Regions from separate parts of the Trinickia caryophylli genome, predicted to be linked through region 2. Evidence: predicted binding sites of a transcription regulator. Region 2 holds the regulator's gene; the other holds the start of a gene.
What was found. The regulator LexA, encoded in region 2, represses DNA repair genes until DNA is damaged. The targets are predictions, from matches to a motif close to ACTGTATNNNNATACAGT.
Positions count from the first base shown of each region.

Region 1 (8,561 bases), 1.3 Mb from region 2:
CATCCCCGATATGCCGGCCACGAGCTCGCCATGCGTGCCGAGCACCTGGTAGAACACCTTGTCGGTGTTGTCGCCGCTCAGAAAGTCGCGCGCCGCATCGGGCAGCGACAGCTCGGCCACGCCATTCACGGGATGGATCTGCCGCGCGAGCACGTAGACGTCGGTTTCGAGCGCCCGGTCGAACGGGCCGTTCGCAATGGTCTTTGCGACGAGATAGGTCACGGCGATGCTCATCGGCCATAGCAGCAGGAGCGGCGCGAGCATCCAGTCGAGAATTTCGCCGAAGAGCGAGCGTGGGCGGCCCGGCGCGATGGCTTCGGCTTCGTCGGGCGGTGCGAAGGGATTGACCGCGGGTGGCTCGGTGCCCGGGCGGCCCGGCGCGTTCGCCATCGCGGTCGCTTCCGCAACCCCGGCTCCAGGGGCTCCCGCGGCCGGCACCGTGCGCGGACCACGGCGCGGTCCGTCGTCGTGCGGGGAGGCGGGGGGAGGCGCGGGAGGGGAAGCGGGAGCGGCCACGGCCGGCCTTATTTCGGCGCGCTCTTGGCGGCGCTTCCGGTTGCGCTCCCGGTTGTGCTCCCGGTTGCGCCCGGCGACGTCGCGGACGCGGCGTGGGGGAGCGGCACAGCGCTCGCAGTTTGCTCCGGCGCCGCGCCGGCGGCGGGCTTCTCGAGGCAATAGCCGAGTCCGCGCACCGTCATGATGCGCACGCCGCCCGGCTCGATCTTCTTGCGTAGCCGGTGCACGTAAACTTCGATGGCGTTGTTGCTGACTTCCTCGCCCCACTCGCAAAGATGATCGACGAGCTGCTCCTTCGAGACGAGCCGCCCGATCCGCTGCAGCAGCACTTCGAGCACGCCGAGCTCGCGTGCGGACAGGTCGAGCACCTGGTCGTTCACGTATGCCACGCGCCCCACCTGGTCGAAGGTGAGCGAGCCGTGGCGCACGACCGTCGGGCCGCCGCCCGAGCCGCGCCGCGTAAGCGCGCGCACGCGCGCCTCGAGCTCGTTCAGATGAAACGGCTTGGCCATGTAGTCGTCGGCACCGAGATCGAGCCCCTTGACTCGCTCGTCGACGCTGTCGGCGGCCGTCAGGATCAGCACGGGCAGGCTCGAATTGCGCGCGCGCAGGCGGCGCAAAACCTCGAGCCCCGACATGCGCGGCAGGCCCAGATCGAGAATCAGCAGGTCGAACGTCTGCATCGAGAGCGCCGCATCGGCTTCGGTGCCGCCTTTCACGTGATCGACGGCATAGCCCGATTGGCGGAGTGATCGGACGAGCCCGTCCGCGAGTATGCTGTCGTCTTCGGCAATGAGTATTCGCATGATGCGCCGGCGTACCGGCAATCGAAGCAGGCCCGCCGCTGTCTCCCATGTTTCCGTGTCGCGGCGGCCCTACGATGCGCTCGGTGGGCCGCGTTCGTTGCCGCGGCACAAGTTCCGCAACGCATCGGGCTTGCAAACAACCCTGTTTTTTTATACAGTATCTGCGTTTCGCGCGTCGGCCGCAGTAAAAAGCCACCAACCGGCCACCAACCCGATGTGGCCCGGCTCGAAAGCCCGGGGGAAGCGCCGGTTTTCCGGCGGCATCGGGGGCGCCGTCAGGCTGCTTTTTTGTGTCGGTTCGCCCACCGCAGACCTCGCTCATCATAGCAAAGGACGATTCATGGAAGAAAGCAAGAAAGGCTCGGCTGGGCTGACCGCTGAAAAGAGCAAGGCGCTCGCTGCCGCGCTCGCGCAGATCGAGAAGCAGTTCGGCAAGGGCGCGGTCATGCGGCTTGGCGACGGCGAAGTGGCCGAAGACATCCAGGTCGTCTCCACCGGCTCGCTCGGCCTCGATATCGCGCTCGGCGTCGGCGGCCTGCCTCGCGGGCGCGTCGTGGAAATCTACGGGCCTGAATCGTCGGGTAAGACCACGCTGACGCTGCAGGTCATCGCCGAAATGCAGAAGCTCGGCGGCACCGCGGCGTTCATCGATGCCGAGCACGCGCTCGATATCCAATACGCGGCGAAGCTCGGCGTGAACGTGGCCGATCTGCTGGTGTCGCAGCCCGATACGGGCGAGCAGGCCCTCGAAATCGCTGATGCGCTCGTGCGCTCGGGCTCGATCGACATGATCGTGATCGACTCCGTCGCGGCACTCGTGCCGAAGGCCGAAATCGAAGGCGAAATGGGCGATTCGCTACCGGGTCTGCAGGCCCGCCTGATGTCGCAGGCGCTGCGCAAGCTCACGGGTACGATCAAGCGCACGAATTGCCTCGTGATCTTCATCAACCAGATCCGCATGAAGATCGGCGTGATGTTCGGCAACCCCGAAACCACCACGGGCGGCAATGCGCTGAAGTTCTACGCGTCAGTGCGTCTCGATATCCGCCGCATCGGCTCGATCAAGAAGAACGACGAGGTGATCGGCAACGAAACCCGCGTCAAAGTCGTGAAAAACAAGGTGTCGCCGCCGTTCCGCGAAGCGATTTTCGACATCCTCTATGGCGAGGGCATTTCGCGTCAGGGCGAAATCATCGATCTCGGCGTGCAGGCGAAGATCGTCGACAAGGCCGGTGCCTGGTACAGCTACAGCGGCGAGCGCATCGGTCAGGGCAAGGACAACGCGCGCGAATTCCTGCGCGAGAACCCCGATATCGCGCGCGAAATCGAAAACCGCATCCGCGAGTCGCTCGGCGTCAACGCGATGCCGCCAGCGGCGGACGTCGAAGTCGCGGGCGAAGAGGAATAAGCCGCGCGTGATGCGCAAGACGCGAGCGGCATCGGGCGCCGGTTTTCGTGGCCCGCGCCCGCATGGCCCGCATGACCCTGCGCGAACGGCCCACGGTGAAAGTGAGCCGTTCGAGTCGCCCGAGCCACTAGCGCCGGTCGATGCCCGTGGCCAGCGCCATCCCGATCCGCTCGATCCCGCTTCGGCATACGAAGCGCCCGCCCGCGCGGTTTCGCCGGGGCTGGGTCGCTCACGCTCGCGTGCAGTCCGATGTTCTTCCGTGGGCGACTCGGACGAGTCCGCCGGGGGCCGCAAAGCCGCCACGGGCCGCACCGGGCGCTCGCTCAAAGCGCGCGCGCTCGAATATCTTTCCCGCCGCGAATACAGCCGCATCGAACTGGCGCGCAAACTGGCGCCGTTCGCCGACGAAGCCGATTCTCTCGACGGTCTGCTCGATTCACTCGAAAAAGAAGGCTGGCTCTCCGATGCCCGCTTCGTCGAAAGCGTCGTTCATCGCCGCGCGGCCCGTCAAGGCGCGAACCGCATCGTCAGCGAGCTTCGCCGTCATGCCGTATCCGATACGCTCGTCGAGGCCGCGAGTGCGCAGTTGCGCGAAACCGAGTTCGCGCGCGCGCAGGTTGTCTGGCAAAAGAAATTCGGGCAGTTGGCCGAAACGCCGGCCGAGCGCATGAAGCAGGCCCGGTTCCTTGCCATGCGCGGCTTCTCGAGCGCCGTCATCGCCCGAATCCTCAAGGGCGACGAGGACTGGTGCGGCGACTGACCTCTTGCGGTCCCGATACCCGTCTGTCCCTGGCGGCGGGGCCGGTCCGAGCGCCGATCCTCACTATGTTAAAATTCGGCGGTTTCCTCTCCAGCCGTCTCGCTTCGCATGCCGCTTTCGCCGCCCGTGTCCCGCCAGTTGCGCCATCGTCGCGCAATCCGAGCGGAAGCCTTCGAGCGCGACGACGGCCTCTGGGATATCGAGGCGTGTCTGACCGATCACAAGCCGCGTGACGTGGCGCTCGCGCCCGGCGTTCGGCCCAATGGTCTGCCGATCCATGAACTCTGGCTGCGCATTACGATCGATCGCAAGCTCACCGTCGTCGACGCCGAAGCGTCGTCCGACTGGGTACCGTATCCCGGTCATTGCGAAGCCGCCAATCCCGCCTATCGAGCACTCGTCGGGCTCAATCTCCTCGACAACTTCCGCCGCCAAACGCGTCGCCTGTTCGGCGGCACGGGAGGTTGCACACATCTCACCGAGCTATGCGCGGTCTTGCCGAGCGCCGCTATCCAGGCGTTCGCAGGCGATGTCTGGCCTACCGGCGAGCATGCTGGCACCGCGGCGAACGTTGTCGACGAGACTGAGCCGCCGTTTCAGCTCGGCCGCTGCCAGGCTCTGCGCTTCGACGGCGAAGCGGTCCGACGCTTCTATCCGCGTTGGCACAACGGTGTGCCGCGCGGCGAGGGCGGGGCGGCGGCGCAAGGGATGCGCGAAGCCGCTTCGGCCGGCGTGAAGGAAATCAGCGATTAAGAAGTTCAATCCAACTCTCAGACTGAAGGGAATCACGCATGAAGATTCACGAGTACCAGGGTAAGGAAATCCTGCGGAAATTCGGCGTCGCGGTACCGCGCGGCAAGCCCGTGTTTTCGGTGGATGACGCGGTCAAGGCCGCTGAGGAGCTTGGCGGCCCGGTCTGGGTCGTGAAGGCGCAGATCCACGCGGGTGGCCGCGGCAAGGGTGGCGGCGTGAAGGTCGCGAAGTCGCTCGAGCAGGTGCGCGAGTACGCGAACCAGATCCTCGGCATGCAGCTCGTCACCCACCAAACGGGTCCGGAAGGCCAGAAGGTGAACCGCCTGCTGATCGAAGAAGGCGCGGACATCAAGAAGGAGCTGTATGTCGGCCTCGTGATCGACCGCGTGTCCCAGAAGGTCGTCGTGATGGCTTCGAGCGAAGGCGGGATGGATATCGAGGAAGTCGCCGCGAAGACGCCGGAAGCGATCCACAAGGTGGCCGTCGATCCCTCGAAGGGCCTGCTCGATTCGGAAGCCGACGACCTCGCCAGGAAGATCGGCGTGCCCGACGCCTCGATTCCCCAGGCGCGCGCGATCCTGCAAGGTCTTTACAAGGCCACGTGGGAAACGGACGCGTCGCTCGCCGAAATCAACCCGCTGATTCTCACGGGCGACGGCAAGGTAATCGCGCTCGACGCCAAGTTCAACTTCGATTCGAACGCGCTCTTCCGTCATCCGGACATCGTGGCCTACCGCGATCTGGACGAAGAAGATCCGGCTGAAATCGAGGCGTCGAAGTTCGACCTCGCCTACATCTCCCTCGACGGCAACATCGGCTGCCTCGTGAACGGTGCCGGCCTGGCCATGGCGACGATGGACACCATCAAGCTGTTCGGCGGCGAGCCGGCGAACTTCCTCGACGTCGGCGGCGGCGCCACGACCGAGAAGGTCACCGAAGCGTTCAAGCTGATGCTGAAGAACCCGGGCCTGAAGGCGATTCTCGTGAACATCTTCGGCGGCATCATGCGCTGCGACGTGATTGCGGAAGGCGTGATTGCCGGCTCGAAGGCCGTGAACCTGAACGTTCCGCTCGTCGTGCGCATGAAGGGCACGAACGAAGACCTCGGCAAGAAGATGCTTGCCGACTCGGGCCTGCCGATCATCTCGGCGGACAGCATGGAAGAGGCGGCGCAGAAGGTCGTCGCGGCTGCCCAGGGCAACGCGTAAGCGGCCCAGGCGCAACAGGATACGAACAGAGGTCAATACATGTCGATTCTGATCAACAAAGACACGAAGGTCATCACGCAGGGCATCACCGGCAAGACCGGCCAGTTCCATACGCGCGCATGCCGCGAATATGCGAACGGCCGCGAAGCGTTCGTCGCGGGCGTGAACCCGAAGAAGGCCGGCGAAGACTTCGAAGGCATTCCGATCTACGCGAGCGTGAAGGAAGCGAAGGCCGAAACGGGTGCGACGGTTTCGGTCATCTACGTGCCGCCGGCAGGCGCCGCGGCAGCGATCTGGGAAGCGGTGGAAGCCGACCTCGATCTCGCGATCTGCATTACCGAAGGCATTCCGGTTCGCGACATGATCGAAGTGCGCGATCGCATGCGTCGCGAAAACCGCAAGACGCTGCTGCTCGGACCGAACTGCCCGGGCACGATCACGCCCGACGAGCTCAAGATCGGCATCATGCCCGGCCACATCCACCGCAAGGGCCGCATCGGCGTGGTCTCGCGCTCGGGCACGCTGACGTACGAAGCCGTTGCTCAACTGACGGCACTCGGCCTCGGCCAGTCGTCGGCGGTCGGCATCGGCGGCGATCCGATCAACGGCCTCAAGCACATCGACGTCATGAAGATGTTCAACGACGATCCGGATACGGACGCCGTCATCATGATCGGCGAGATCGGCGGCCCGGACGAAGCCAATGCGGCTTACTGGATCAAGGACAACATGAAGAAGCCCGTCGTCGGCTTCATCGCCGGTGTTACGGCGCCTCCGGGCAAGCGCATGGGCCACGCCGGCGCGCTTATTTCGGGCGGTGCCGATACGGCCGAGGCGAAGCTCGAGATCATGGACGCCTGTGGCATCAAGGTCACGAAGAACCCGTCGGAAATGGGCCGTCTGTTGAAGTCGGTCATCTGATCCGGCGCCGGCCGGCGTTGCACCGTGCCGTGATCGCGGCGCGCGCGACGCTCGGGCCGCGCCGAGACCCCGGCGTTTTTGGTATGCTTGCGAAATGATTTCGTAAGGCAGCCGATAAACGCCAGCAAAGCGAGGAAGCACATGCGGCTTCCTCGCTTTTTTGTCGCCCACCACTCGCTGCCGGCCTGATTCACAATCGTTGCCGTCCGGGAACGCCATTTGCACTTATGTTCGACTCCATGCTCGAGTTCTTCGCAACGCTCCACTGGGGCGCGGTCCTTCAGATCGTCGTCATCGATATCCTGCTCGGCGGCGACAATGCCGTCGTGATCGCGCTCGCGTGCCGCAAGCTGCCGCCCGCGCAGCGCATGCAAGGCGTGCTGTGGGGCACCGTGGGCGCGATCGTCCTGCGCGTGGCATTGATCGCGTTCGCCGTCGTGCTGCTCGACGTGCCGCTGCTCAAGTTCGCCGGCGGTCTGCTGCTGCTGTGGATCGGCGTGCGGCTGCTCGCACCGGCTCATGACGCCCATGAAAACATCAAACCGGCCGACAAGCTGATCGCCGCCATCAAGACGATCATCATTGCCGATGCCGTCATGAGCCTCGACAACGTGATCGCCATCGCCGGCGCGGCCGAAGCCGCCGACCCGCAGCATCGCGTGGCGCTCGTGATTTTCGGCCTCGTAGTGAGCATTCCGCTCATCGTCTGGGGCAGCACCCTCGTGCTGAAACTGCTCGACCGTTTCCCCATCATCGTCGCGGCCGGTGCCGCGCTGCTCGGATGGATTGCCGGTGGCCTCATCATCAACGACCCCGCGGGCGATCGCTGGCCGCTGCTCGATACCCCCGTGGCGGAATACGGCGCGCACATCGCCGGCGCCGTGCTCGTGGTGGCGCTCGGGTACCTGCTCAAGCGCCGCACGCTGCGGCGCGAGGCGCACTGACGGGTCGTCCGGCTTCGCGCGGTGCACCGTTTCGCACCGCGCGCCGGGTTCGACCGCGGTTGCGGCGACCACCCGGCCGTTTCCGCCAGCCGGTGCCCAAAAGTTGGCCGTTTGGCTGACTGCCGCGCGAAGCGGCCGGCCGATAGGCTTGGAACGTGCCTGCCGCATGTGCGGGCTTACGTTCCGGAGCCTGCCGATGTCCGCCTTCGCTTTTTTTCAGACCTGGCCGCGCCTGCTGCGGTGCGCGCCGCTGTCTCGCCTCCCCGGTCGGGGATTCACCCTTGTCGAACTGATGATCGTGCTCGCGATCGTCGGCATCGTTGCGGCCTATGCCGTTCCCGCCTATCAGGACTATGTGGCCCGCAGCCGCGTGGGGGAAGGGCTGCAGCTGGCGGCGGCCGCCCGGCTTGCAGTCGCCGAAAACGCCGCGAACGGCAACGGGTTCGCCAGCGGCTATGCACCGCCTTCTGCCACGCGCAACGTCGATGCGATCGAGATAGACGACGAGCGCGGCCAGATCTCGATCCGCTACACGTCGCGTGTCGCGCCATCCGGCAGCGACACGCTCGTGCTCGTGCCGTCCGTGCCCGACGATCCGGCCATGCCGAGTGCGCGGGTGGCATTGGCGAAGGGCGTGATGTCGGCCGGCACGCTCACGTGGGAGTGCTTCGCCGACGGCAAGGATGCATCGTCCCTGCCGGCGCCCGGCTCCGGGCCCATGCCGGGCGAGGCCGCTACGCTGCCAGCCGGTATCTCCCCGCCTGAGTGCCGGGCATGAGCGGAAAGGGCAACGCCGGGCATACAAGCGCAAATGACGCGCACCGGCAAGCCAATGTAGCGGCGCAGCCCCGGCGGGCCGCATCGAGCGCACAGCGTAACTTTTTTTTTGTATAGTGCGCCGATTGCCGACCCTCCCCTGCTCATGACTTCTTCTTTTGCACGCTATTTATCGCTCGCGCTGTTGGCGTTCGCGATGTTGCTGCCGTATGCGGTGACGAACCACACGTATCCGATCCCAACGTTCTATTCGGAATTCACGGCGCTTGCGCTCTATCTGGTCGTCGGCGCGGGGGCCGCCTGGGTTGCCGCGAACGCATGGCCACGTCCGGCCTTTGCCACGCCCACCGTCGCGCTCGCCCCGCTGGGCTTCGGTCTCGTGCTCGTCGTACAGACGCTCGCATTGCCGCTGGCACAGCCGTCGATGAACTGGCTGGGGGCGGGCTTCCTGTTGGCGGGGTTCATGGC
Region 1 is NZ_CP139970.1:2,903,269-2,911,829, forward strand. Features, by position in the region: gene U0034_RS13060 (sensor histidine kinase) at 1-390, opposite strand, end outside; gene U0034_RS13065 (response regulator transcription factor) at 525-1,322, opposite strand; gene recA (recombinase RecA) at 1,663-2,730, shown strand; gene recX (recombination regulator RecX) at 2,990-3,490, shown strand; gene U0034_RS13080 (DUF2889 domain-containing protein) at 3,599-4,243, shown strand; gene sucC (ADP-forming succinate--CoA ligase subunit beta) at 4,282-5,451, shown strand; gene sucD (succinate--CoA ligase subunit alpha) at 5,491-6,372, shown strand; gene U0034_RS13095 (TerC family protein) at 6,612-7,316, shown strand; gene U0034_RS13100 (pilin) at 7,513-8,094, shown strand; gene U0034_RS13105 (PglL family O-oligosaccharyltransferase) at 8,239-8,561, shown strand, end outside.
Region 1: the regulator LexA is predicted to act here: its motif matches at 1,464-1,481, upstream of recA (recombinase RecA).

Region 2 (8,561 bases):
CCAGGTATTCGAGCTCCTTCGCCACCATGTTGCCCGCTTCGAGGTCCGGCACCACCAGAATGTCGGACGCGCCCGCGACGGGCGAGCGGATGCCTTTCGCGTGCGCGGCGTCGGCGGAGATCGCGTTGTCGAAGGCGAGGGGGCCATCGACGATGCCGCCTCGTATCTGGCCACGCTCGGCCATCTTGCAGAGCGCCGCCGCATCGATCGTGGCGGGCAGCGTCTCGGTCACCGTTTCGACGGCCGACAGGACGGCCACGCGCGGCTCTTCGATGCCGAGCAACGTCGCGAGATCGATCGCGTTCTGAACGATGTCGCGCTTCTCGCCGAGCGTCGGGCGTACGTTGATGGCGGCGTCGGTAATGAAAAGCGGCCGGGCGTAGTGTGGCACGTCGATCGCGAAGACATGGCTGATGCGGCGTGCTGTACGCAAGCCGCGATCCCGATCGACGACGGCCCGCATGAGCACGTCCGTGTGCAACGCGCCTTTCATGAGCGCCTGAACGCGCCGGGCGCGCGCCATGGCTACAGCCACGGCCGCGGCATCGTCGTCGTGCTCGGCCGTAACGATTTCGTATGGTGCCAGGTCGATGCCTGCCTCGCGCGCGGCGGCGCGGATCTTCGCTTCCGGGCCGACGAGCACGGGGACGATGAGCCCTGCGGCGCCGGCCTCGATCGCCCCGGCGAGCGAGGGCACGTCGACCGGATAGACCACGGCGGTCCGGATCGCCTCGAGCCCGTGCGCCATGCCGATCAGGTGATCGTAGAGTCGGCGCACCGGGCGTGTGACGCCTGCGGAGCCGGCGTCGGCCGCATCGAGTGCGTGCTTTTCGACTGGTTTCATAGGCCGATGGAAAGAGCGGGAACGGGATGTAGGGGGCTCGTCCAGGCGCGAACGCATGGCAATGGACGGCTTTCGCGTGGACAAACCCGATGGCGCTCACTATCCGCCGATTGCCCGTGCCGCGCGTTGATCGAGGTCAATCGAGCGGCTCCGAGCGTGCGGGTGCCGCTAGAATGGAGCCCCGCGCCGTGCCGCGCGAGCGCATGCGCGGCGCATGCCGCAATGAGAGAAACCCAAGGAAAGAAGGAGTAGCGATCGATGCGTGGCGGACTCTCCCGTCGTGATGTGGCCCGGGGCATCCTGGTGATGGCGATGCTTGCGATGCTTGCGATGCTGGCCGGTTGCGGCACGCTCTTCGGTCCGAGGCGGCCCGCGGCGGCCTCCGGGCCCACGCCGGCGGAGCTGCTCGACGCCGAACTCCAGATACCGCCGCAGCCTTCGTCGGAAGCTTTGGGATCGGTTATCGTCACCGCGCCGCTGCACGAGCCGCAGGAGGCGAGACGCGCACCGCCGAAGCCCGTGCATCGGCGCCCGCCGCCGCCGCCGAAGGCCGCGGCTGAAACTCCGCCGCCGCCAGCGCCGGTCGTTCCGCCGCCGATCGTGGCCTCGCGCTTGCTGTCCAACGATACGCGCGGCCTGCTGGACGCTCGCGTTCAGCGTCCCGACGGCAAGGTCATCGGCCGCGCGATCGATGTGCTCGTCGACCGGAATGGAAAACCAACCGAAATGCTCGTCAATCTCAGCGGGTTCATGGGCATCGGCGATCGCAAGGTCCGTTTCCCCTGGAGCGCGTTCGCGTTCAACATGACGCCGCAAAAAGCCTCGGTCACGCTCGGCGTGGCGCCGGGGCAGCCGCCGGCGGCCGGGGCGTTGGGCAAGAAGGCAGCCCGCGTTGCGGGCGGCAATGACGCACCGGGGCTGACGGGGCTCATCGACGTGACGGTCGAGCGCCCCGACGGCTCGCGCGTTGGTCGCGTTACCGACGTGCTCATCGACAACCATGCGCTGCCGCAGGCCGCCGTGGTCGACGTCGGCAGCCTCATTCACGATCGGCGCCGCATCGCGGCCGACTGGTCCGCGCTGAGATTCGTGCCGAAGAGCGACGGCCTGACCGTGCGCACCGATCTGACCGATGCCCAGATCCAGGCGGCGCCGGCGTTCGAGCCCGATCAGCCGGTACGCGCGGTATCGCCCTTCGTGCCGCCCAGGCAGCCGGCGACGCCCGCGGCGCCTCAAGCACGGTGACGGTACAGATGGCAACCATTCGCAGTCTTCGTGCGCTCGACTGGCTGAACTTCTTTCTCGCCAACGTCCAGACGGGCTTCGGGCCGTTCATCGCCTCGTATCTGACATCCAACAAATGGACGCAAGGGGAAATCGGCATAGCGCTTAGCGTGGGCACCGCCACGGCCATGTTGAGCCAGGTGCCGGCCGGCGCGCTGATTGACGCGTTGCGCAACAAGAAAGCGGCCGCGGCCGCGGCCATTCTGGCCATTGCGGCCTGCGCGCTGCTGCTTGCCGCGAGTCCGACGCTCGTACCCGTAATCGCGGCGGAGGTCTTCCATGGGTTTGCCAGCTGCATGCTGACACCGGCCATCGCGGCGATCTCGTTCGCGCTCGTCGGCCGTCATGCGCTCGGCAACCGGCTCGGGCGCAATGCCACCTATGCTTCCATTGGCAGCGCCGTGGCCGCCGCTCTGATGGGCCTCTTCGGCGAGTATTCGTCGGCGCGTGCGGTGTTCTGGCTGACCGCCGGGCTGACGGTGCCGGCGCTCGTCGCCTTGTCGATGATCGAGCACACCGGACGCATTGCGGTGAGCAACGCCAGCGCGGAACCGGTCAGGCGCTCCAGCATGAGCGAGTTGCTGCGCGACAGGCGCGTGCTCATTTTTTCCGCATGCATTGCACTGTTCCACCTGTCCAATGCCGCCATGCTGAATCTCGCGGCGGGCGAAGTGACGACGCACATGAGCGACAACGTCCAACTCGTGATCGCGGCATGCATCATCGTGCCGCAGATGGTCGTCGCCGCGCTTTCGCCCTGGGTCGGCCGCTCGGCCGAGCGCTGGGGCCGGCGCCCGCTGCTGTTGTTCGGATTCGCGGCGCTGCCCGTGCGCGCGCTGTTGTTCGCCGGCGTGTCGAGCCCGTACCTGCTGGTACCGGTGCAGCTTTTCGATGGGATCAGTGCCGCGGTTTTCGGCGTCATGCTGCCGCTGATCGCAGCCGATGTGGCGGGGGGCAAGGGCCACTACAACCTATGTATCGGGCTCTTCGGACTCACAGCCGGTATCGGCGCGACACTCTCGACGCTCGTGGCCGGTTTCATCGCCGACCACTTCGGCAACACTGCCAGCTTTTTGTGCCTCGCGGCGGCCGGGGCGATGGCCGTACTGCTCGTGTGGGCTGCACTGCCGGAAACGCGCGATGCGGACGAAACGCCGGCGAGCACGCCGGCGCCGTCCGCCTGAGCGGCGCGGCTTCAGCGCATCATCCGGCGGCGAAAGAGCGCGGCGCACACGAGAAACGGAACCACCACGTAAGCGGCGAGCACGGCCACATCGACGAGCGCTCCCGTCATCGGCCGGCCGAGCATTGCCGCCCGGATCAACTCGACGGCATGTGCGAGCGGCAATGCTTGCGCGGCGTGGCGCACCGGCATCGGCAACTGGGTGAGCGGAAAGAACACGCCCGAGAGCAGCAGCATTGGCGTGATCACGAGCGTTTGATAGAACATGAAGAAGTCGTAGGACGGGGCGAGCGCGGTCACGATCATCGCCAGGCTTGCAAACGCAAGCCCCGAGAGGGCGACGACGGGCAGGGCGGCGAGCATCGACGGGAAGTTCGCGTAGCCGAGCACCCCGGCCACGAGCATGATCGCCGCGCCGGAAAGCACGGCCTTGCTTGCTGCCCAGGCGATCTCTCCGAGGACGATATCGCCGAGCGTCAACGGCGTATGCATGATCGCTTCCCAGGTTCGCTGCACGTGCATGCGCGAGAAGCCCGAGTACATCGATTCGAAGCTGGCCGACATCATGACGCTCGAGGCCACTGTGCCCGCGGCCAGAAAAGCGATATAGGGTACGCCGTCGACTTCCCCCACCATCAGCCCGAGACCGAAGCCGAGGCCGAACAGGTAGATCATCGGATCGGCGAGATTGCCGAACATCGAGGCGAGGGCGAGCTTGCGCCAGACCAGATAGTTGCGGCGCCACACCGATAACCAGTTGGTAGCGTTTGCAGGCAGCGCGAGGCGGGGACCGGGCGTATGCATCGGAAGCGGGCCGTGCCGGTTGTCACGAGGCGAATATGAAGAGGTTTCCATGGTATCGAGGCGGGCGCGTGACGGTTCAGTCCTGCATTTCGCGGCCGGTGAGCCGCAGGAATACGTCTTCGAGATTGGCCGGGCGGTGCAGGTAGCGCAAACCCGGGCGGCCGGCGAGACGCGCATTGACGGGCTGTGCATCTTCGACGTAGCAAAAAAGCGTCTCGCCGCTGATCTCGGTGCGTGCCGCGAATGGGGCCAGCTCGTCGCGCAGCGCGGCCGGCTCGGCGCCATACACTTCGATGACATCGCAGCCGATCTCGGACGCGATCAACTCATCGGGCGAACCCTCTGCGATCTTGCGCCCTTCCTCGATAATGCAAAGGCGGTCGCACAGCCGCTCGGCCTCCTCCATGAAATGCGTGGTGAGCAGAATGGTCTTGCCGCGCGCGATCAGCGAGCGCAGCCGTTCCCATATGAGGTGACGTGCTTGCGGGTCGAGGCCGGTGGTCGGCTCGTCGAGAATCAGCACGTCAGGGTCGTTGACCAAAGCGCGCGCGAGCGTGAGACGCCGCTTCATGCCCCCCGAAAGCTCGGCCACGCGTGCATCGGCTTTGCTTTCGAGGCGGGCGAATTCGAGGAGCGGTTCGACCATGGCGCGCGTCTTGCTCGCCGACAGGCCGAAATAGCGCCCGAAGACGAGCAGATTCTCGCGCACGGTGAAATCGGGATCGAGGTTGTCGAATTGCGGGACGACGCCGACGCGCTGGCGCGCAATGCGCGCGTACCGCGGAATTGCCTGGCCGCCGAGCGAAATTGCGCCCGCATCGGGCTCGGCGATACCGAGCAGCATGCGCAGCGTGGTCGTCTTGCCTGCGCCGTTGGGCCCGAGCAGGCCGAAGCATTCGCCGGTGCCTACGTGGAACGACAATTGGTCGACGACGGTTTTCCCGCCGTAGCGCTTCTCGACATGGGTGAATTCGATTGCGTGATTCGACATGGGACGATGCGGCAGCGGACCGGCCGACGCCAGGAAAAATGGGCGCCTCATTCTAGTGCAGTTCGGCGCGATTGCCGATCTGCACGTGCGATGCGGCGAATCGTCGGACTAGGCGTTTTCCATCTCTTGCAACTGCGATTGCGGCGCACCATGATTCAAACGTACGTCTGCGGTGGTGCGGACAGGGAGGCCAGCATGGCGAGCTATAAAAAGATTCTGCTTTGTTACGACGGCACGCGCGAGGGTCGCAAGGCATTGCGCTGCGGCGCCGATCTCGCACTCGATCTCAAGGCCGAGGCGCATCTGCTCTCGGTGGTCGATATGCGCACGAGCATCGCGCAAAGCGCCGGGCTGTTGACCGATGTCGCTTGCGGCCGTTTCGAGGAAGCCGCGCGTGAAATTCTGCAAGAGGGCGTGGACTGGTTGACGGAGCGCGGCGTGTGCGCACAGGGGCATTTTGCGTTCGGGCATCCGATCGACGAGATTGCCCGTCTGGCCGAGGAACTCGAGGTCGATCTCGTCGTGGTGGGGCACCGTGCGCGCAGCGGCTTGTCGCGATGGTGGATGGGCGCGGGCAATACGCCGTTGCTCGACCGCGTTTCCTGCAGCATTCTCGTTGCGGTTTCCACGGCGCATGAGCAAGAGCCGGTCAGGCAGCCCGTCGCGCAGGCTGGTGCAGGGACCGAGAGCTAGACAGTGCGGTACGGTCTTAATTGCGCCGGCCGAGGTCAACCGCGGCCAGCTTCCAATCGAACCAGCCGCTGCGCTGGAAGAGCACGCTGTACGGCTCGCTCTGGTCGTCCCGACGATACGTGACCGCGAAAGTATCGATACTCCGATAGCCTGCTGACGCGCGCGGCGGCTTCGGTTCCGGCGTTACCGTACTTTGCCCTGGCGCCGCATTTTCGCCTTGCGCGGGAGGATTGCCGCCGGCAGTGACGTCCCCGCCCTGGCCAGGCGGGGGTGGCGCCTCGCCAGGATCGCCATGGGGCGGGATGCCGTTGAGCAACGCAGCCACGCCATCGGGGGTGGCATAGGCGTCGACGAGCGGACCGATCAGCGCAATGCCCACAAGCGCACCCAATGCCGCGAAGGGGTGCTCGCGCTTTTGCGTTTCTATCCTCCGTGCGAGCAGATCGGTGACCTGTTGCTTCAGGCTCGTGCGCAAGGACGGGTAATCGACGTACCGACTGACCGTCTCGGCGTCGCGCGCGTCAGCCGCCCGCTTGAGGCGGTCAAGTACGAGATAGGGGGATGCATAGCTGTAGGCGGCTATCCCGAATACGACGAGCAGGGCGAGCACAAGCGCGGCGATCAGGGGCATGCGGCGGGGCATGCGGCGCGCAGGGCGGGTGTAGCGAGGTTGGTCGTTGTTCATTGATTCAACGAATGGATCGATGGAACTCGAATGGACCACCTGCCGGGCGAAACGATCCCGTAGTCGTTGTCGTTACCCGAGTTGGGCGGCACGGAGGCCGGCCCGCTCCTCGTCGATGCAGCGGTCGATCATCCGGCAAACCGCATCGATGCTGCCGACCAGGATGACGCGTGACGGCCCATGATAGACGCGGACGGGCGCGCGACGCGAAGGCTCGGCATGCACGGCGCTGTTCAACGAGACGCGCGCGAAAGCAGGCATTGCAGCCAACTGGGCGTTGACCGTAGCGCCGGGCGCGGAAAATCCGGATGCACCAGCAGGCTCGAGCGAATCGAGCGGAGGGCATGGCACGAGGCCGCGCAAGTGGCGCAGCCGGCCGAAATGGCGAAATGGCATGAGGCGAGCGAGGCGATTCATGGCGTCTCCCTGCGGTTCAGAATTCGGTTGGGCGAATGAGGCCGACCGCGATCCCTTCCAGCGCGAAGTCGCCGCTGCCGGCTTTCACGAAGATGTTTTCGTAATCGGGGTTTTCAGCGACAAGCTCGATGCCGTCAGGGCGACGCTTCAGGCGCTTTACGGTGACGTCGTCGCCCAGACGGGCGACGATGATCTGGCCGTCTTTCGCTTCGGTGCGCTTTTGCACGGCGAGCAGGTCGCCATCGAGAATGCCCGCATCGCGCATCGAGAGACCGCGCACCTGCAGCAGGTAGTCGGGCTTGCTGGTAAAGAGCGCGGGATCGCAGGCGTAATGTTGCGAAATGTGCTCCTGCGCAAGGATCGGGCTTCCGGCTGCCACGCGACCCACGAGCGGAAGCGACAACTGCATGATTGCCGCATGCGGCAGCGTGAGCTGCCGCGGCATGTCGTCCGGAGCGAGCAGCCGGATGCCGCGCGACGCGCCGGCTGCGAGCTCGATCACGCCTTTGCGCGCGAGCGCGCGCAGATGTTCCTCTGCCGAGTTCGCCGAACTGAAGCCCAGCGCGGCGGCGATCTCCGCCCGGGTGGGCGGGAAGCCGCTGTGCTCGATCGATTCGCGGATCAAGTCATAGACCTGCTGCTGCCGTGCTGTCAGTTTTGTCATGGCGCCACTGTATGAATGAACAGGTGGCTGTATTTTTATACAGTATCGGCCGGATTTCAAGTAAACGTTGCGACCCCCGCGCCCTTAGCAGAAATTCGTATAAAAAAATAAGGAATCATTCGTTTCGATCATAAGACCCCGCCGATAGACTTGCCGAATACATAACGAAGGCCTACGCGGCAAGGAGAAGTCGAATGAAGCAACGGGGATCCGGTCGGTCCGGCGCACGCCGGCGTTTGTTCGCGGCGCTCGTCGCGGGCGCCGCGGCGATGCTGCTCGGGCCCGGCATCGCGGCCGCCGATGAAAGCACGCTGCTGAACGTTTCGTACGACCCGACGCGCGAGCTCTATCAGGACATCGACAAAGCTTTTGCGGCGCAGTGGAAGCTGCAGACGGGGCAGTCGCTCTCGATCCGGCAGTCGCACGGCGGCTCGGGCGCGCAGGCGCGCTCCGTGCTCGACGGGCTGCAGGCCGACGTCGTCACGCTTGCGCTGGCCTATGACATCGACGCGCTCGCGCAGCGCGGGCTGATCGCGCACGACTGGCAAAAGCGGCTTCCGGACAACGCCTCGCCCTACACGTCGACGATCGTCTTTCTTGTGCGCCACGGCAACCCGAAGCAGATCAAGGATTGGGACGATCTCGTCAAACCCGGCGTGTCGATCGTCACGCCGAACCCCAAGACTTCGGGCGGCGCGCGCTGGAACTATCTGGCGGCCTGGGCCTATGCCCTGAAGCAGCCTGGCGGCAACGAGAACAGCGCGAAGGCGTTCGTCACGCAGCTCTATCGCAACGCGGGCGTGCTCGACTCGGGCGCGCGCGGCGCCACGACGAGCTTCGTGCAGCGCGGGCTGGGCGACGTCCTCATCGCCTGGGAAAACGAAGCGTTCCTGGCGCGCAAAGAATTCGGTTCCGACAAATTCGAGATCGTCGTGCCTTCGGCTAGCATTCTGGCCGAGCCGCCCGTTGCGGTTGTCGACCGTGTGGTCGACAAGC
Region 2 is NZ_CP139970.1:4,211,212-4,219,772, forward strand. Features, by position in the region: gene U0034_RS18945 (bifunctional enoyl-CoA hydratase/phosphate acetyltransferase) at 1-844, opposite strand, end outside; gene U0034_RS18950 (PRC-barrel domain-containing protein) at 1,103-2,089, shown strand; gene U0034_RS18955 (MFS transporter) at 2,098-3,312, shown strand; gene U0034_RS18960 (ABC transporter permease) at 3,324-4,115, opposite strand; gene nodI (nodulation factor ABC transporter ATP-binding protein NodI) at 4,192-5,106, opposite strand; gene U0034_RS18970 (universal stress protein) at 5,302-5,799, shown strand; gene U0034_RS18975 (DUF2939 domain-containing protein) at 5,816-6,430, opposite strand; gene U0034_RS18980 (hypothetical protein) at 6,557-6,901, opposite strand; gene lexA (transcriptional repressor LexA) at 6,918-7,565, opposite strand; gene U0034_RS18990 (sulfate ABC transporter substrate-binding protein) at 7,760-8,561, shown strand, end outside.